DNA from 3 places in the Pseudonocardia sp. ICBG601 genome. Region 3 is predicted to be linked to each of the others. Evidence: riboswitches for the same ligand, from Rfam matches in the RefSeq annotation. Region 3 holds a riboswitch; each other region holds the start of a gene.
What was found. A riboswitch is a leader RNA that binds a small molecule or an ion and turns the genes downstream of it on or off. The one in region 3 is predicted to bind S-adenosylmethionine.

Region 1 (4,912 bases), on a different contig from region 3:
CCGGCCATCCCGATGCTGCCGGTGATCCGGCCCGACGAGTCCGAACCGCTGTCGGAGGTCGACCGGGTCCACGGGCACCGCGGGATGCGCCGGCTGCGCGAGGACCATCGAGCGGCTGGAGGACCCGGCCGTGCCGGCCTGGCCCCAGCCCGACCAGCGCGACTGAGCCCGACCACCGCGGCCGAGCCCGGCCATCGGCCCCGACGTAGGGTCGGTGACGTGCCGTTCCAGCCTCCCGCCCGCATCCGTCCGGTGCCCGGCCCCCGGCGATCCCGCCGGAGCTGGTGCCGGGCCACGTCGCCCTCGTCATGGACGGCAACGGCCGCTGGGCCAACGCCCGTGGTCTGCCCCGCACGGAGGGGCACAAGCGGGGCGAGGCGTCGCTGATGGACGTCGCCCGCGGCTGCATCGACCTCGGTGTGCGCTGGCTGTCGGCGTACGCGTTCTCCACCGAGAACTGGCGGCGCAGCCCCGACGAGGTCCGGTTCCTGATGGGCTTCAACCGCGACGTCATCCGCCGTCGCGTCGACGAGATGGACGCGATGGGGGTCCGGGTCCGCTGGGCGGGCGCGCCCGCGGCTGTGGCGCTCGGTGATCAAGGAGCTGGAGATCGCCGAGGAGCGCACCCGCGGCAACGACGTGCTGAACCTGACCATGTGCGTCAACTACGGCGGCCGCGCCGAGATCGTCGACTCGGTGCGCCAGATCGCCCGGCTCGCCGCCGAGGGCCGGATCAACCCCGACAAGATCGACGAGCGGATGCTGGCCCGCCACCTCGACGAGCCGGACATGCCCGACGTCGACCTGTTCGTGCGCTCCCTCGGGGGAGCAGCGGACCTCGAACTTCCTGCTCTGGCAGAGCGCCTACGCCGAGATGGTCTTCCTGGACACGCTGTTCCCCGACTTCGACCGGCGCCACATCTGGCAGGCGATCGAGATCTACGCACGCCGGGACCGGCGTTTCGGCGGGGCCGTGGACGCCGCGACGGGCGACGCCGCGACGGGGGTGACACCGTGAGCACCGATGTGATCACCGGGATGCTCGCCACCGCGAAGGGTGCGCTGGAGCGGTTCCACGACGTCACCGCCGCCGACGACGGCGCGCTGACCTTCGCCCACGGCGGCGTGCTGTGCGTGGTGCAGGGGACCGAGCTGGAGGAGGGGCTGCCCGTCCTCAACCTGACCTGCGTCGTGGCGTGGGACCTGCCGGACTCCGCCGACCCGGAGCACGACGTGCCGCGACGGGTCGGTCGGGCTCGGGGTGGGGGAGGGCCTGTTCGGCACGCCCCGGTGGTGCGCGGCGAGCGCGGCTGGGACGTGACGCTGCGCTACGCCTTCCCCGCGGCCGGGCTGGGCGAGGGTCCGATGGGGACGCTGCTCATGCTCGTCGTGTCCTCCGCGTCGAGCATGCGGGCCGAGCTCGTCGGCGGCTGACCGGCCGGCGGGGCGGTGCCCGCCCCGGCCGCGCGGGTCACTTCTTGCGGTTGGTGCCGAGCTCCTCGGCGATCGGGTTGACCGGGTCCACGTCCTTCGTGGACTCCGACAGCCCGGGACGGGTGTGCTCGGTGCGCCGCTGCGCGCGAAGCTGCTCGGTCTCCTCGGCCGACTCGTCCGCGGTGTCGCCCGCGGTCTGGCGCGCGGGTCGTCGTCGGCCAGGTCCACGGCGGCCACCACGGCGGCGATCGAGGCGTAGTGCTCCTCGGCCGGCACCGCCCGCAGGGCCTCGACCGTCGCGGCGTCGGCCTCGTTGCGCTCGGCGGTCCACGCCAGGTCGTCCTTGCCGGCGGGGAACTCCAGGCCGTGCAGGGCGGTGCGGACGGCGTCGGACGTCGTCGTGCGGGTGGTCATGAGGTCACCTCTCGTCGGGATGCGTCCCGACCGGGTAGCCGCTGTGCGCCGGATGATGCATCCGGCGGGGATCAGTTCCCCGGGCCGTCCGCGGTGCCGTCCGAGTGCCGTCCCGGGTCACCGCGTCCTCCGGGGCCGCCTCGCCGCTGCCGTCGAGGTGCACCAGCGGCAGCCCCGCCAGCTGGCCCGCGGTCATCCCGTGCGCGACGCCGAGGACGTCGTTCTGGGACTTCTTCAGCCGGCGTCCACCAGGCCGGACAGGCTGTAGGCGACCCGGCCGAGCAGCCGGACCGTCGTCTCGTCGACGAGCGGGCGCGGGGTGGAGACGACGGCGACGCCCCGGGGCGTCCCGTCGTTGGACTGGGCCACGCCGATCGAGTACGACTCGCGCGGGTTCACGTGCCGGGAGGCGTAGTGATCGCGGAGCTTGAACACCATGTCGTGGAACCCGCTGACGTCCCCGTCGAGCTCCAGCGACGTCAGGTCGTCGGTGGTCAGCGTCTTCGTCCGGCGGAAGCACCGCACGTAGCCGATCAGGGCGCCGGTCCACAGGGCCTCGACCAGCGCCGGTCGGCGTCCACCCGCACCGGCCCGGACTCGGGCCCGCCCAGGGCGGTGACCAGGTGCTCGCAGCAGCGCAGCACGTACTGCAGGTCCTCGAAGACGGCGGCGAGCTGGGCCAGCTCGCCGGACTCCGGGACGTCGATCCGCCGGACCGTGGTGGCGCGGGGTGCGTGTCCGTCCATCGGTCAGACGCTATCCGGGGTGGCGATGCTCACGTGTCTCATCTGAGACGGTCTGCTAGTTTCGTCGCCGAAGGTCACGAGTGCCAGCGCGAAGCCCCGGCTCGCTGGACGGCAACCCTCCTCCGCGGTGGGGTGCCCCGGGTGATGACCGGGCCGACGCGACACCCGCAGTCGGCAAGCGCGGATCCGTGCGCCACGCCGGTCCCCGAGATCGGCCGGAGGCCGATCATGACCCTCGCCCTGCCACGTCCCGTCCAGCACGCCCTGCCCCGCGTCGTCGGTGCGGACCTCACGGTCCCGCTCGTCGACGGCCGGTGGGCCCGCTACTGCGACCTCGACTCCGCCGCGTCGGCGCCGGCGCTGGAGCCGGTCGCTGCCCACGTCGCCGAGGTGCTGCCCTACCACGGCAGCGTGCACCGCGGCGCCGGCTGACCTCGAAGGTCTGCACCGCGCTCGTGGAGAACGCCCGCGCCGACGTCGCCCGGTTCGTCCGGGCCCGCGCCGACGACGTCGTGGTGTTCACCCGCAACACCACCGACGCGCTCGGCCTGCTCGCCCGCGCCGTCCCCCGCCCGGTGGTGACCCTGGACCTGGAGCACCACGCGACGCTGCTGGCCTGGCGCGACCGCGAGCACCGCGTCGTGCCCGCCGCCGCCACCGTGGCGGCGACGCTCGATGCGTTGCGGGCGAGCTCGCCGCCCGTCCCGACGCCGCGCTGGTCGCGGTCACCGGGCGTCCAACGTGACCGGCGAGCTCCTCCCGGTCGCCGAGATCGCGCGATCGCGCACGCCGCGGGTGCCCGCTGTGCGTCGACGCCGCCCAGCTCGCCCCGCACCGGCGCGTCGACCTGGCCGGGTGGAACGCGGACTACGTCGCGCTGTCCGGGCACAAGCTCTACGCGCCCTACGGCGCCGGGGTCTCGTCGGCCGCCGGGACTGGCTCGACGCCGCCGACCCGCACGTCGCGGGCGGGGGAGCGGTCCGATCCGTGTCCGTCGCCGACGGCCCGGGCGGCGCACGGTCACGGAGTGGCTGCCGTCGCCGCAGCGGCACGAGGGCGGCACCCCGAACGTGCTCGTGCCGGTGGCCGCGCTCGGAGCGGCTTGCCGGAGCCTGGACCCGCTGATCGACGACATCGTGCCCGCCCACGAGCGCGAGCTGGCCGACAGCCTGCACGCCGGCCTGGCGACGGTCCCCCGGCCTGCGGACCCTGTCCTGCTTTCGACGACGCGGGCGACCGCACCGCGACCGTCTCGTTCACCCTGGGCGAGCTGTCCGCCGGGCTGGTCGCGGCGGGCGCTGTCGGCCGAGTACGGCATCGGGGTCCGCGACGGCCGTTTCTGCGCCCACCCGCTGCTGGCGCGGCTCACCGGCGGCCGCGACGCGTGCGCGCGTCGCTGGGCCTGCGCACCGGCTCCTCCGACGTCGACCGGCTGGTCGACGCGCTGACCGATCTGGCACGGCGCGGCCCGGCCTGGACCTACGCCCTCGTCGACGGCCGGTGGGCGCCGACCCCGGACCCGCGTCCGGCGGACCCGTTCGCCCGCGACCGGGAGCTGCCCGCCGTCCCCGCTGCGGGGACTGAGCCCGGTCTCAGCCCGCCGAGCAGCGCTCCGCAGAGGCCGAAGACCTCGAGGGTGTGCGACACCTCGGTGAAGCCGTGCTTCTGGGCGACCGACTCGGTCCAGGACTCCACCGCCGGACCCTCGATCTCGACGGCGGCGCCGCACCGGCGCAACACGAGGTGATGGTGGTGGTGCTCGGTCTCGCAGCGCCGGTAGACGGCCTCGCCGGACGCGACCCGCAGCAGCACGTCGACCTCGCCGCCGTCGGCAAGGGTCTGCAGGTCCGGTAGACCGTGGTCAGGCCGATGCCCTCGCCGGCGCGCCGCAGCTCCTCGTGGATCTCCTGGGCGGACCGGAAGTCGTCCAGCCGGTCCAGCAGCGCGGCGGTGACGGCGGCCCGCTGCCGGGTGGGCGGATGCCGCGCGGCCCGGCGGTGGACCGCTCGGTGACCGCCGGCCGCGTCGTCCGGCCGGTCGTCTCCGTCACGTGTCCTCCTCGACGTGGGCGACGGCGTCCCCACGATGTGCGCCAGGTGGTCGTCCACCAGCGAATACAGCACCTCGCGGCCCTTCCGCTCGCCCTCGACCACCCCGGCGGCCTTGAGGACCCGCAGGTGCTGGCTGATCAGGGGCTGGGTGACCCGAGCGCGTCCACCAGGTCGTGGACGCACCGCGAGTGTTCCAGCAGCTGCAGCACGATGGCGATCCGGACCGGCGCGGCGAGTGCCCGCGCAGGTCGCCCGCGGCGGCCAGCG
Region 2 (4,912 bases), on a different contig from region 3:
GGTCACGACGTTCCACGCGGCCCGGCCGCCGGAGAGCAGGTCGAGCGTGGCGAACTTGCGGGCCAGCTCGTAGGGCTCGTTGAAGGTGGAATTGATCGTCCCGGCCAGCCCGATGTGCTCGGTGACCGCGGCCAGCGCGGCGAGCACGGTGAAGGTGTCCGGGCGCCCGACGACGTCGGAGTCGAACACCTCGCCGCCGCGGGTGCGCAGCCGCAGCCCCTCGGCGAGGAACAGCAGGTCGAGCTTCCCGCGCTCGGCGGTGCGCGCCCAGTGCTCGAAGGACTCCCAGTCGATGTGGCTGCCGGAGGCGGGGTCGCTCCAGACGGTGTCGTGGTTGACGCCCGGGAAGTAGGCGCCGAGCACGATCTGCTTCCTGCCGGTCCTGGTCATGCGGTCGCTCCGGAGAGTGCGGGGTTGAACGCGGTCACGGCGTCGACCCGGGCGCCCGGGGCGTAGCGGCTGACCGGGCGGGTCAGGCCGAAGCGCGCGCGCAGGGTGGTCTCGCCGTAGGTGGTGCGGAAGGCGCCGCGGGCCTGGAGCTCGGGCACCAGGCCGTCGACGACCGCGTCGAGGTCGGTCGGGAGGACGGCCGGGCGCAGGCGGTAGCCGTCGAGGCCGGCACGGCGCCAGGACAGCAGGGTGTCGGCGAGCCCGGCCGGGGTGGTGGCGAGGACGGCGGCGTCGGAGGAGAGCGGGTCGAGGGCGTCGAGGCGGGCGAGCCGGTCGCGAGCGGCGCGCTCGGTCGCCTCGAGGACCACGACGACGTCGCCGAGGATCCGCAGCGGCGGTGCGGTGCGGCCCACGGCGGCCTCGGCGGCCCGGACCTGGGCGACGATGCGGGCGGCGTCGTCGGCGTCGTGCGGGGTGGTGAACACGACGTCGCCGACCCGGGCGGCGAGCAGCGCCGGGGCGTAGCCGTGGGCCAGCGAGACGACCAGCGGCTGGCCCTGCGGCGGGCGCGGCACGATCGACGGCCCGGCGACGCCGAAGTGCTCCCCGGCGAAGTCGACCCGGTGCAGCTTGTCCCGGTCGACGAAGCGCCCGGTCAGGGCGTCGCGGATCTCGGCGTCGTCCTCCCAGGAGTCCCAGAGCCTGCGCACCACCTCGACGGCGTCGGCGGCCTCGCCGAACAGCTCGGCGACGAGCTCACGGGCGGCCGGGGTGTCGAGGTCGGCGCGGCGCAGGCCGGGGACGGTGCGGCGGCCGAAGTGGGCGGCCTCGTCGGCGCGCACCGAGGTCTGCACCCGCCAGCCGGCGCGGCCGCGGCTGTCGTGGTCGAGGGTGGACAGCGCCGACGCGACGTGGAACGGCTCGGTGTGGGTGGTGGTGACGGTCGGGACCAGCCCGATCCGTGAGGTCAGCGGCGCGAGGAAGGCGGCGACGAGGGAGGCGTCGAGCCGGCCCTGCACCCGGTCGGTGCGCCGGTCGGCGCCGCTCAGGTGGTCCCCGGACTGCAGCCCGAGTGCGTCCTCGATCGTGAGCAGGTCCAGCAGCCCGCGCTCGGCGGTGCGGGCCAGGTCGGTCCAGTAGCGGGCGGTGAACAGCTCGCCGGGGCGGGCGCCGGGCTCGCGCCAGGCGGCGGGGTGCCAGCCGGCACCCTCGAGCGCGACGGCCAGGTGCAGAGGGCCGTCGCCGGTGGTGGTGTCCGATGTGGACATACGGCATCGCTTTCTCGTCGCACGGGGGCACGACGGGACGACAAGGACGTCGGGGCGGCCCGCGGGACGCGGCGGCCGGGACGGGTGGCCGTCGTGGACGGCCGGGACGGGGTGGGCGGGGCGCCCTGCGGGACGCCGGTCAGGCCCGACAGGTGGCGCCCGCGACCCGCATCAGGTCGACGTGGCGGCGGTACCGGGGATGGTGCGCGGCACGCACCTGCTCGGCGACCGTGCGCATGGGTTCCTCCATCGAACCCGGCTGGAGCACCCGCTCCCGCGTGCTGCGGGGGGTTGCTGCGGCGTCGTCGAGCCGGGTCTCTCGGCCGCTCCGGATGGTGTGCGACCCGACTGTAGGTTTCCGGTGCCCGACGGTGTCAACCCGCATCACAGTCGAGTGACCTGCGCCGCAGCAAGTCTCCCGACCTGCGGAACCGCCACCCGGATGCCAGGGAAGATGTCCGGACACGCTGACCGTGTTCCTGGTTGGTGGACGCCGGGTTGTCCGGAGAGGTGACCACCGCGCACCCTGGTCGGGTGACGATGAGCCAGCGGCGGCCCTCGCGCCCCGCACGGCTCGTGGGGGACGCGACGGCCCCCGTCCCCCAGCGGCAGGCGCGCACGGCGTGGCGCGCTGTGCCCCTGCGCCCTACCGGCCTCGAGCCGTTCTGGCCGAGCCGGCGCGCGCCCGCCTACAGCGAACTCTGTCGCTGACCGGTCTCCCGTCCCGCGGGCCGTAACGCCACGCCCCCGGCGTGCGAGGCACCCGCCGGACCGGGAACCGCCCGCCGGACACCACTCCGGCCCGCCACCCGTCCCGTACCCCGGCACGCCCTCCCAGGGCCGGCCGGCCCCGGCGCGCAGCGGTCGTCCCGACCGCCCGCCGCCCCCACGGAAGGACCCCGTCCCGCGATGTCCCCGCACGTCCTGCGTCCCGGATCCCGGGCGCGCACCGCCGCCGTCCTGCTCGCGCTGCTCACCGCGCTCGGGCTGCTGGCCGGCTGCTCCCGCGCCGACGAGAGCACCACCGCCGCGGGAGCCACCTCCCCCGCGACCGAGGTCCGCCTCGGCTACTTCCCGAACATCACCCACGCCCCCGCGCTGGTCGGGGTGAAGCAGGGCCTGTTCGCCGCCGAGCTGGGGAACACGAAGCTCACCACCCAGACGTTCAACGCCGGCCCGGACCAGGTCAACGCCCTGCTCGGCGGCTCGATCGACGTCGCGTTCATCGGTTCCGGCCCGGCGATCAACGCCTTCACCAAGTCGAACGGCGAGGCCGTGCGCCTCGTCGCGGGATCCACCTCGGCCGGCGCCCAGCTGGTGACCAGCCCGGACATCACCTCCCCCGAGCAGCTCAAGGGCAAGATCATCGCGACGCCGCAGCTGGGCAACACCCAGGACATCGCGCTGAAGACCTGGCTGTCGGAGAACAAGCTCCCGATCGGGCAGGGCCCGGCCGCGGTGACCGTGCAGAACATCGAGAACCCGCAGACCCTCGACCTGTTCAAGCAGGGCAAGGTCGCCGGCGGCTGGCTGCCCGAGCCGTGGAGCTCGCGCCTGGTCGACGCCGGGGCGAAGGTCCTGGTCGACGAGAAGTCCCTGTGGCCCGGCGGGAAGTTCCCGACGACCGTCGTCATCGTCCGGACCGAGTTCCTCCAGCAGCACCCGCAGACCGTCGAGGCGATCCTGCGGGGCGAGCAGAAGGCCATCGCGCTCATCCGCGACAACCCCGCCGAGGCGAAGACCGTCTCCAACGAGGCGATCGGCGAGATCACCGGCAAGCCGCTGGCGGCGAACATCCTCGACCGCGCCTTCACCGAGCTGTCCTTCGACTCCGACCCGCTCGCCTCGACCTTCCCGCAGCTGGCCAAGGACTCGGTCACGGCGGGCATCGCGAAGAGCGAGGCGAACCTGACCGGCTTCCTCGACCCGGCTGCGGTCGACGCGGTCCGGACCAGCTCCGGGGAGACCGCCGTGGACCCGGCCGGTCTCGCCGCCGCGAACTGACCTTTCCGATCGACGAGGGGAACCACCGATGACCGTCGACCTGACCACCCGGCGCCCGAGGACCCGCGGCACCGCCGTGGAGCTGTCCGGGGTCGCCAAGACCTTCGGCACCGGCACCGGGGCCGTGACCGCGCTCAACGGGATCGACCTGCGGGTCGGCGACGGCGAGTTCCTCTGCGTGCTCGGCGCGTCCGGCTGCGGCAAGTCGACGCTGCTGAACCTGCTCGCCGGGCTCGACGAGCCCACCGCGGGCGCGGTCCGGGTCGGGTCGGCGCGGCCGTCGTTCATGTTCCAGGAGGCCGCGCTCATGCCGTGGCTGACCGCGCTGCGCAACGTCGAGCTGCCGCTCAAGCTCGCCGGGCACGGCCGGTCGGCCCGGCGTGAGCGGGCCGAGGAGCTGCTCACCCTGGTACGGCTGGAGGGCCTGGGCGACAAGCGTCCGCACGAGCTGTCCGGCGGCATGCGCCAGCGCGTGTCGCTGGCCCGCGCCCTGGCCGCGGCCACCGGCCTCGGCGACACCCACGGCGCCGGGGGGCTCCTGCTGATGGACGAGCCGTTCGCCGCGCTCGACGCCATCACCCGCGACGTCCTGCAGGGCGAGCTGCTGCGGGTCTGGCGGGCCACCGGGACGACGATCGTGTTCGTCACCCACGACGTCCGCGAGGCCGTCCGGCTGGCCGAGCGGGTCGTGCTGCTGTCGTCGCGGCCGGGGACCGTCGTCCGCGAGTGGACGGTGCCCGCCGGCGGTCACGACGCCGAGGCGCAGGCCGAGCTGCACGACGACATCACCGGACGGCTGCGGGCGGTGATCACCAGCCATGCCGCGTGAGGAGTCCTCGATGACCGTCGTCGACGACGACCGCGACTCCGCGGCCGCCGTCGCCGGGCTCGACGCGCTCGACACCCCCGTCGAGCGGACGACGCCGTGGTGGCAGCGGTTCCTGCGGACCTGGCTGCCGCCGATCGTCGCGCTCGTGGCGATCGTGGTGGTCTGGCAGATCGTCTGGGCCTCGGCGGTCACGCCCGAGTACCGGCTGCCCGCCCCGGGCGCGGTGGCCGAGGCGTTCGGCGAGACCGTCGTCAGCGGCGAGATCTGGTCGATCCTGTGGACCTCGATCAGCCGGGCCGCGCTCGGCTTCCTGCTCGCCCTGGTGATCGCCACCCCGCTCGGCGTGGTCGTCGCCAAGGTGCCGCTGGTCCGTGCGGCGATCGGGCCGCTGCTCACCGGTCTCCAGTCACTGCCGTCGGTG
Region 3 (4,912 bases):
GAGGCAGTCGTGAACCGACCCCACACCCCGCCGCCGGACGACGACCACACCGGTCGCACCCACCGTCTCCCGGCCGCCACGCAGCGCATCCCGGTGCCGCCCACCCAGCAGTTCCCGGTCCGCACCGAGGCGATGCCGGAGTCCCCGCAGGACGGGCCGACCCGCGCGATGCGTCAGGTCCGGGCCCGCACCGAGGACGGCGCGTGGCCGGCCATCCCGATGCTGCCGGTGATCCGGCCCGACGAGTCCGAGCCGATGTCGGAGGCCGACCGGATCCGCGGGCACCGCGGGATGCGCCGGCTGCGCGAGACCATCGAGCGGCTGGAGGACCCGGCCGTGCCGGCCTGGCCGCAGCCCGACCACCGCGACTGAACCCGTCCGCCGTCCCCGACGTAAGGTCGGCGACGTGCCGTTCCAGCCTCCCGCACCGCACCCGTCCGGTGCCCGGCCCCCGGCGATCCCGCCGGAGCTGGTGCCGCGCCACGTCGCCCTCGTGATGGACGGCAACGGCCGCTGGGCCAACGCCCGCGGCCTGCCCCGCACGGAGGGCCACAAGCGGGGCGAGGCCTCGCTGATGGACGTCGCCCGCGGCTGCATCGACCTGGGCGTGCGCTGGCTGTCGGCGTACGCGTTCTCCACCGAGAACTGGCGGCGCAGCCCCGACGAGGTCCGGTTCCTGATGGGCTTCAACCGCGACGTGATCCGCCGCCGCGTCGACGAGATGGACGCGATGGGGGTCCGGGTCCGCTGGGCGGGCCGTCGCCCGCGGCTGTGGCGCTCGGTGATCAAGGAGCTGGAGATCGCCGAGGAGCGCACCCGCGGCAACGACGTGCTGAACCTGACCATGTGCGTCAACTACGGCGGCCGCGCCGAGATCGTCGACTCGGTGCGGCAGCTCGCCCGGCTCGCCGCGGAGGGCCGGATCAACCCCGACAAGATCGACGAGCGGATGCTGGCCCGGTACCTCGACGAGCCGGACATGCCCGACGTCGACCTGTTCGTGCGCTCCTCGGGGGAGCAGCGGACGTCGAACTTCCTGCTCTGGCAGAGCGCCTACGCCGAGATGGTCTTCCTGGACACGCTGTTCCCGGACTTCGACCGCCGCCACATCTGGCAGGCGATCGAGATCTACGCGCGCCGGGACCGGCGTTTCGGGGGAGCCGTGGACGCCACGACGGGAGTGACACCGTGACCACCGATGTGATCTCCGGGATGCTCGCCACCGCCAAGGGTGCGCTGGAGCGGTTCCACGACGTCACCACCGACGACGACGGCGCGCTGACCTTCGCCCACGGCGGCGTGCTGTGCGTGGTGCAGGGCACCGAGCTGGAGGAGGGCCTGCCGGTCCTCAACCTGACCTGCGTCGTCGCGTGGGACCTGCCGGAGTCCGCGGACCCGGAGCACGACGTGCCGCGACGGGTCGGCCTCGGGGTGGGGGAGGGCCTGTTCGGCACGCCCCGGGTGGTGCGCGGCGAGCGCGGCTGGGACGTGACGCTGCGCTACGCCTTCCCCGCGGCCGGGCTGGGCGAGGGGCCGATGGGCACCCTGCTGATGCTGGTCGTGTCCTCGGCGTCGAGCATGCGCGCGGAGCTGGTCGGGAGCTGAGACCGCCCGGCCGGGGGCGCACCCCCGGCCGGACCCGTCACTCGCCGGTGTCGACGGCCGCGACGACGGCGTCGACCGAGGTGTAGTCCTCGGCCGGTGCCGAACGCAGGGCCTCGACCGTCGCGGCGTCGGCGCCGTTGCGCTCGGCGGTCCACGCCAGGTCGTCCTTGGAGGCGGGGAACTCGAGACCGTGCAGGGCGCTGCGGACGGCGTCGGCGGTCGTCGTACGGGATGTCATGGGGTCACCTCTCGTCGTGGACGTTCGGTGACCGGATAGCCGGTGTGCGGCCGTCCATGCACGGGACGGCCGCACGACGGTCAGCCCTCCCCGGCGGGGTCCGCCTCCCCGGCGTCGCTGAGGTGCACGATCGGCAGCGCCGCCAGCTGGCCCGCGGTCATCGCGTGCGCCACGCCCAGCACGTCGTTCTGGGCCTTGGTCATCCGCGCGTCCACCAGCCCGGACAGGCCGTAGGCGACCCGGCCGAGCAGCCGCACCGTGGTCTCGTCGACCTGGGGGCGCGGGGTGGAGACGACCGCGACACCGCGCGGGGCGCCGTCGTTGGACTGGGCGACGCCGATCTCGTAGGACTCACGCGGGTTGACGTGCCGCGACGCGTAGTGGTCGCGCAGCGTCGACATCATGTCGTGGAACCCGGTGACGTCACCCTCGAGCTCCAGGGTGGACAGGTCGTCCTTCGTGAGGGTCTTGGTGCGGCCGGAGAAGCAGCGCACGTAGCCGATCACCGCGCCGGTCCACAGTGCCTCGACCAGGGCCGGGTCGGCGGCCACCCGGACCGGGCCGGACTCCGGACCGCCGAGCGCGGTCACCAGGTGCTCGCAGCACTGCAGCACGTACTGCAGGTCGTCGAACACCGCCGCCAGCTGGGCAAGCTCGCCGGACTCCGGGACGTCGATCCGCCGTACCGTGCCCGGGGCGGGTTGCGTGTCGGTCATCGTTCAGACGCTATCCGGGGTGGCGACGGTCACGGTGTCTCCTTCTGAGACGGTCTGCTAGCTTCGGCGGCGAAGGTCACGAGTGCCAGCGCGAAGCCCCGGCTCGCTGGACGGCAACCCTCCTCCGCGGTGGGGTGCCCCGGGTGATGACCGGGCCGACGCGACACCCGCAGTCGGCAAGCGCGGATCCGTGCGCCACGCCGGGTCCCCGAGATCGGCCGGAGGCCCGATCATGACCCTCGCCCTGTCGCGTTCCGTCCAGCACGCGCTGCCCCGTGTCGTCGGCGCGGACCTCTCCGTCCCGCTCGTCGACGGCGGGTGGGCCCGCTACTGCGACCTCGACTCCGCCGCGTCGGCGCCGGCGCTGGAGAGCGTCGCCGCGCACGTCGCGCAGGTGCTGCCCTACCACGGCAGCGTGCACCGCGGCGCCGGCTGGACCTCGAAGGTCTGCACCGCCCTGGTGGAGAACGCCCGCGCCGACGTCGCCCGGTTCGTCCGGGCCCGCGCCGACGACGTCGTGGTGTTCACCCGCAACACCACCGACGCGCTCGGCCTGCTCGCCCGCGCCGTGCCCGGCCCGGTGGTGACCCTCGATCTGGAGCACCACGCGACGCTGCTGGCCTGGCGGGGCGGTACCGGCGGCGCCGAGCACCGGGTCGTGCGGGCCGGTCGCAGCATCGCCGCGACCCTCGACGCGCTGCGGGCCGAGCTCGCCGCCCGTCCCGACGCCGCGCTGGTCGCGGTCACCGGTGCGTCCAACGTGACCGGCGAGCTCCTCCCGGTCGCCGAGATCGCCCGGATCGCGCACGCCGCGGGCGCCCGGCTGTGCGTCGACGCCGCGCAGCTCGCCCCGCACCGGCGCGTCGACCTGGCCGGGTGGGGCGCGGACTACGTCGCGCTGTCCGGGCACAAGCTCTACGCGCCCTACGGCGCCGGGGTCCTCGTCGGTCGCCGGGACTGGCTCGACGCCGCCGAGCCGCACGTCGCGGGCGGGGGAGCGGTCCGCTCGGTCGCCGTGGCCGGTGGGGAGACCGTCACCGAGTGGCTGCCCGCACCGCAGCGCCACGAGGGCGGCACCCCGAACGTGCTCGGCGCCGCTGCGCTGGGCGCGGCCTGCCGCACCCTCGAGGACCTGATCGACGACGCCGTGCCCGCCCACGAGCGCGAGCTCGCCGCCCGGCTGCGCGCGGGCCTGGCGACCGTCCCCGGCCTGCGGATCCTGTCCTGCTTCGACGACGGGCCCGACGCCGACCGCACCGCGACCGTCTCGTTCACCCTCGGCGAGCTGCCCGCGGGCCTCGTCGCGGCGGCGCTGTCCGCCGAGTACGGCATCGGCGTCCGCGACGGGCGGTTCTGCGCGCACCCGCTGCTGGAGCGGCTCACCGGCGGCGGCGACGCGGTGCGCGCCTCGCTGGGCCTGCGCACCGGCCCCTCCGACGTCGACCGGCTGGTCGACGCGCTGACCGACCTGGCGCGGCGCGGTCCGGCCTGGACCTACGCCCTCGTCGACGGCCGGTGGGCGCCCACCCCGGACCCGCGCCCGGCCGACCCGTTCGCCCGGGACCGGGAGCTGCCCGCCGTCCCCGGCTGCGGGGACTGAGCCCGGGGCGTCAGCCCGCCGAGCAGCGGCCGCAGAGGCCGAAGATCTCCAGGGTGTGCGACACCTCGGTGAAGCCGTGCTTCTGCGCGACCGACTCGGTCCAGGACTCCACCGCGGGGCCCTCGATCTCGACGGCGGCGCCGCACCGGCGGCACACCAGGTGATGGTGGTGGTGCTCGGTCTCGCAGCGCCGGTAGACCGCCTCGCCGGACGCGACCCGCAGCACGTCGACCTCGCCGCCGTCGGCGAGGGTCTGCAGGGTCCGGTAGACCGTGGTCAGGCCGATGCCCTCACCGGCGCGCCGCAGCTCCTCGTGGATCTCCTGGGCGGACCGGAAGTCCTCCAGGCGGTCGAGCAGCGCGGTGACGGCGGCCCGCTGCCGGGTGGCGCGGATGCCGCGCGGCCCGGCGGTGGACCGCTGTGTGATCGTCGCCGCGGTCGTCCGGTCGGTCGTCTCCGTCACGTGTCCTCCTCGACGTGGGCGACGGCGTCCACCACGATGTGCGCCAGGTGGTCGTCCACCAGCGAGTACAGCACCTCACGGCCCTTCCGCTCGCCCTCGACCACCCCGGCGGCCTTGAGGACCCGCAGGTGCTGGCTGATCAGGGGCTGGGTGACCCCGAGCGCGTCCACCAGGTCGTGGACGCACCGGGAGTGTTCCAGCAGCTGCAGGACGATGGCGATCCGGACCGGTGCGGCGAGTGCCCGCAGCAGGTCGCCCGCGGCGGCGAGGGTGCGCGGGTCGCGGGTCGG

Region 1: another riboswitch for S-adenosylmethionine. It lies ahead of KPL57_RS64325 (hypothetical protein); the one in region 3 lies ahead of KPL57_RS42295 (aminotransferase class V-fold PLP-dependent enzyme).
Region 2: another riboswitch for S-adenosylmethionine. It lies ahead of KPL57_RS73000 (putative leader peptide); the one in region 3 lies ahead of KPL57_RS42295 (aminotransferase class V-fold PLP-dependent enzyme).

Annotation. Positions count from the first base shown of each region.
Region 1 covers NZ_JAHLJA010000252.1:2,692-7,603, forward strand. Annotated here, with positions in the region: partial or broken gene KPL57_RS64300 (isoprenyl transferase) at 270-1,018, shown strand; gene KPL57_RS64305 (hypothetical protein) at 1,039-1,434, shown strand; gene KPL57_RS69030 (hypothetical protein) at 1,472-1,765, opposite strand; partial or broken gene KPL57_RS73685 (DUF2795 domain-containing protein) at 1,732-1,848, opposite strand; gene KPL57_RS64315 (hypothetical protein) at 2,083-2,373, opposite strand; gene KPL57_RS64320 (hypothetical protein) at 2,382-2,594, opposite strand; SAM riboswitch class IV at 2,667-2,781, shown strand; gene KPL57_RS64325 (hypothetical protein) at 2,823-3,026, shown strand; partial or broken gene KPL57_RS64330 (aminotransferase class V-fold PLP-dependent enzyme) at 3,050-3,169, shown strand; partial or broken gene KPL57_RS73690 (hypothetical protein) at 3,683-4,042, shown strand; partial or broken gene KPL57_RS64340 (Fur family transcriptional regulator) at 4,209-4,537, opposite strand; partial or broken gene KPL57_RS64345 (ArsR/SmtB family transcription factor) at 4,641-4,912, opposite strand, start outside.
Region 2 covers NZ_JAHLJA010000152.1:488,240-493,151, forward strand. Annotated here, with positions in the region: gene KPL57_RS52640 (NtaA/DmoA family FMN-dependent monooxygenase) at 1-390, opposite strand, end outside; gene KPL57_RS52645 (LLM class flavin-dependent oxidoreductase) at 387-1,658, opposite strand; gene KPL57_RS73000 (putative leader peptide) at 1,798-1,896, opposite strand; SAM riboswitch class I at 1,902-1,997, opposite strand; gene KPL57_RS52650 (ABC transporter substrate-binding protein) at 2,568-3,662, shown strand; gene KPL57_RS52655 (ABC transporter ATP-binding protein) at 3,691-4,491, shown strand; gene KPL57_RS52660 (ABC transporter permease) at 4,481-4,912, shown strand, end outside.
Region 3 covers NZ_JAHLJA010000148.1:2,695,110-2,700,021, forward strand. Annotated here, with positions in the region: gene KPL57_RS42270 (hypothetical protein) at 10-372, shown strand; gene KPL57_RS42275 (isoprenyl transferase) at 407-1,192, shown strand; gene KPL57_RS42280 (hypothetical protein) at 1,189-1,605, shown strand; gene KPL57_RS42285 (DUF2795 domain-containing protein) at 1,643-1,843, opposite strand; gene KPL57_RS42290 (hypothetical protein) at 1,924-2,559, opposite strand; SAM riboswitch class IV at 2,634-2,748, shown strand; gene KPL57_RS42295 (aminotransferase class V-fold PLP-dependent enzyme) at 2,792-4,159, shown strand; gene KPL57_RS42300 (Fur family transcriptional regulator) at 4,170-4,622, opposite strand; gene KPL57_RS42305 (helix-turn-helix transcriptional regulator) at 4,619-4,912, opposite strand, start outside.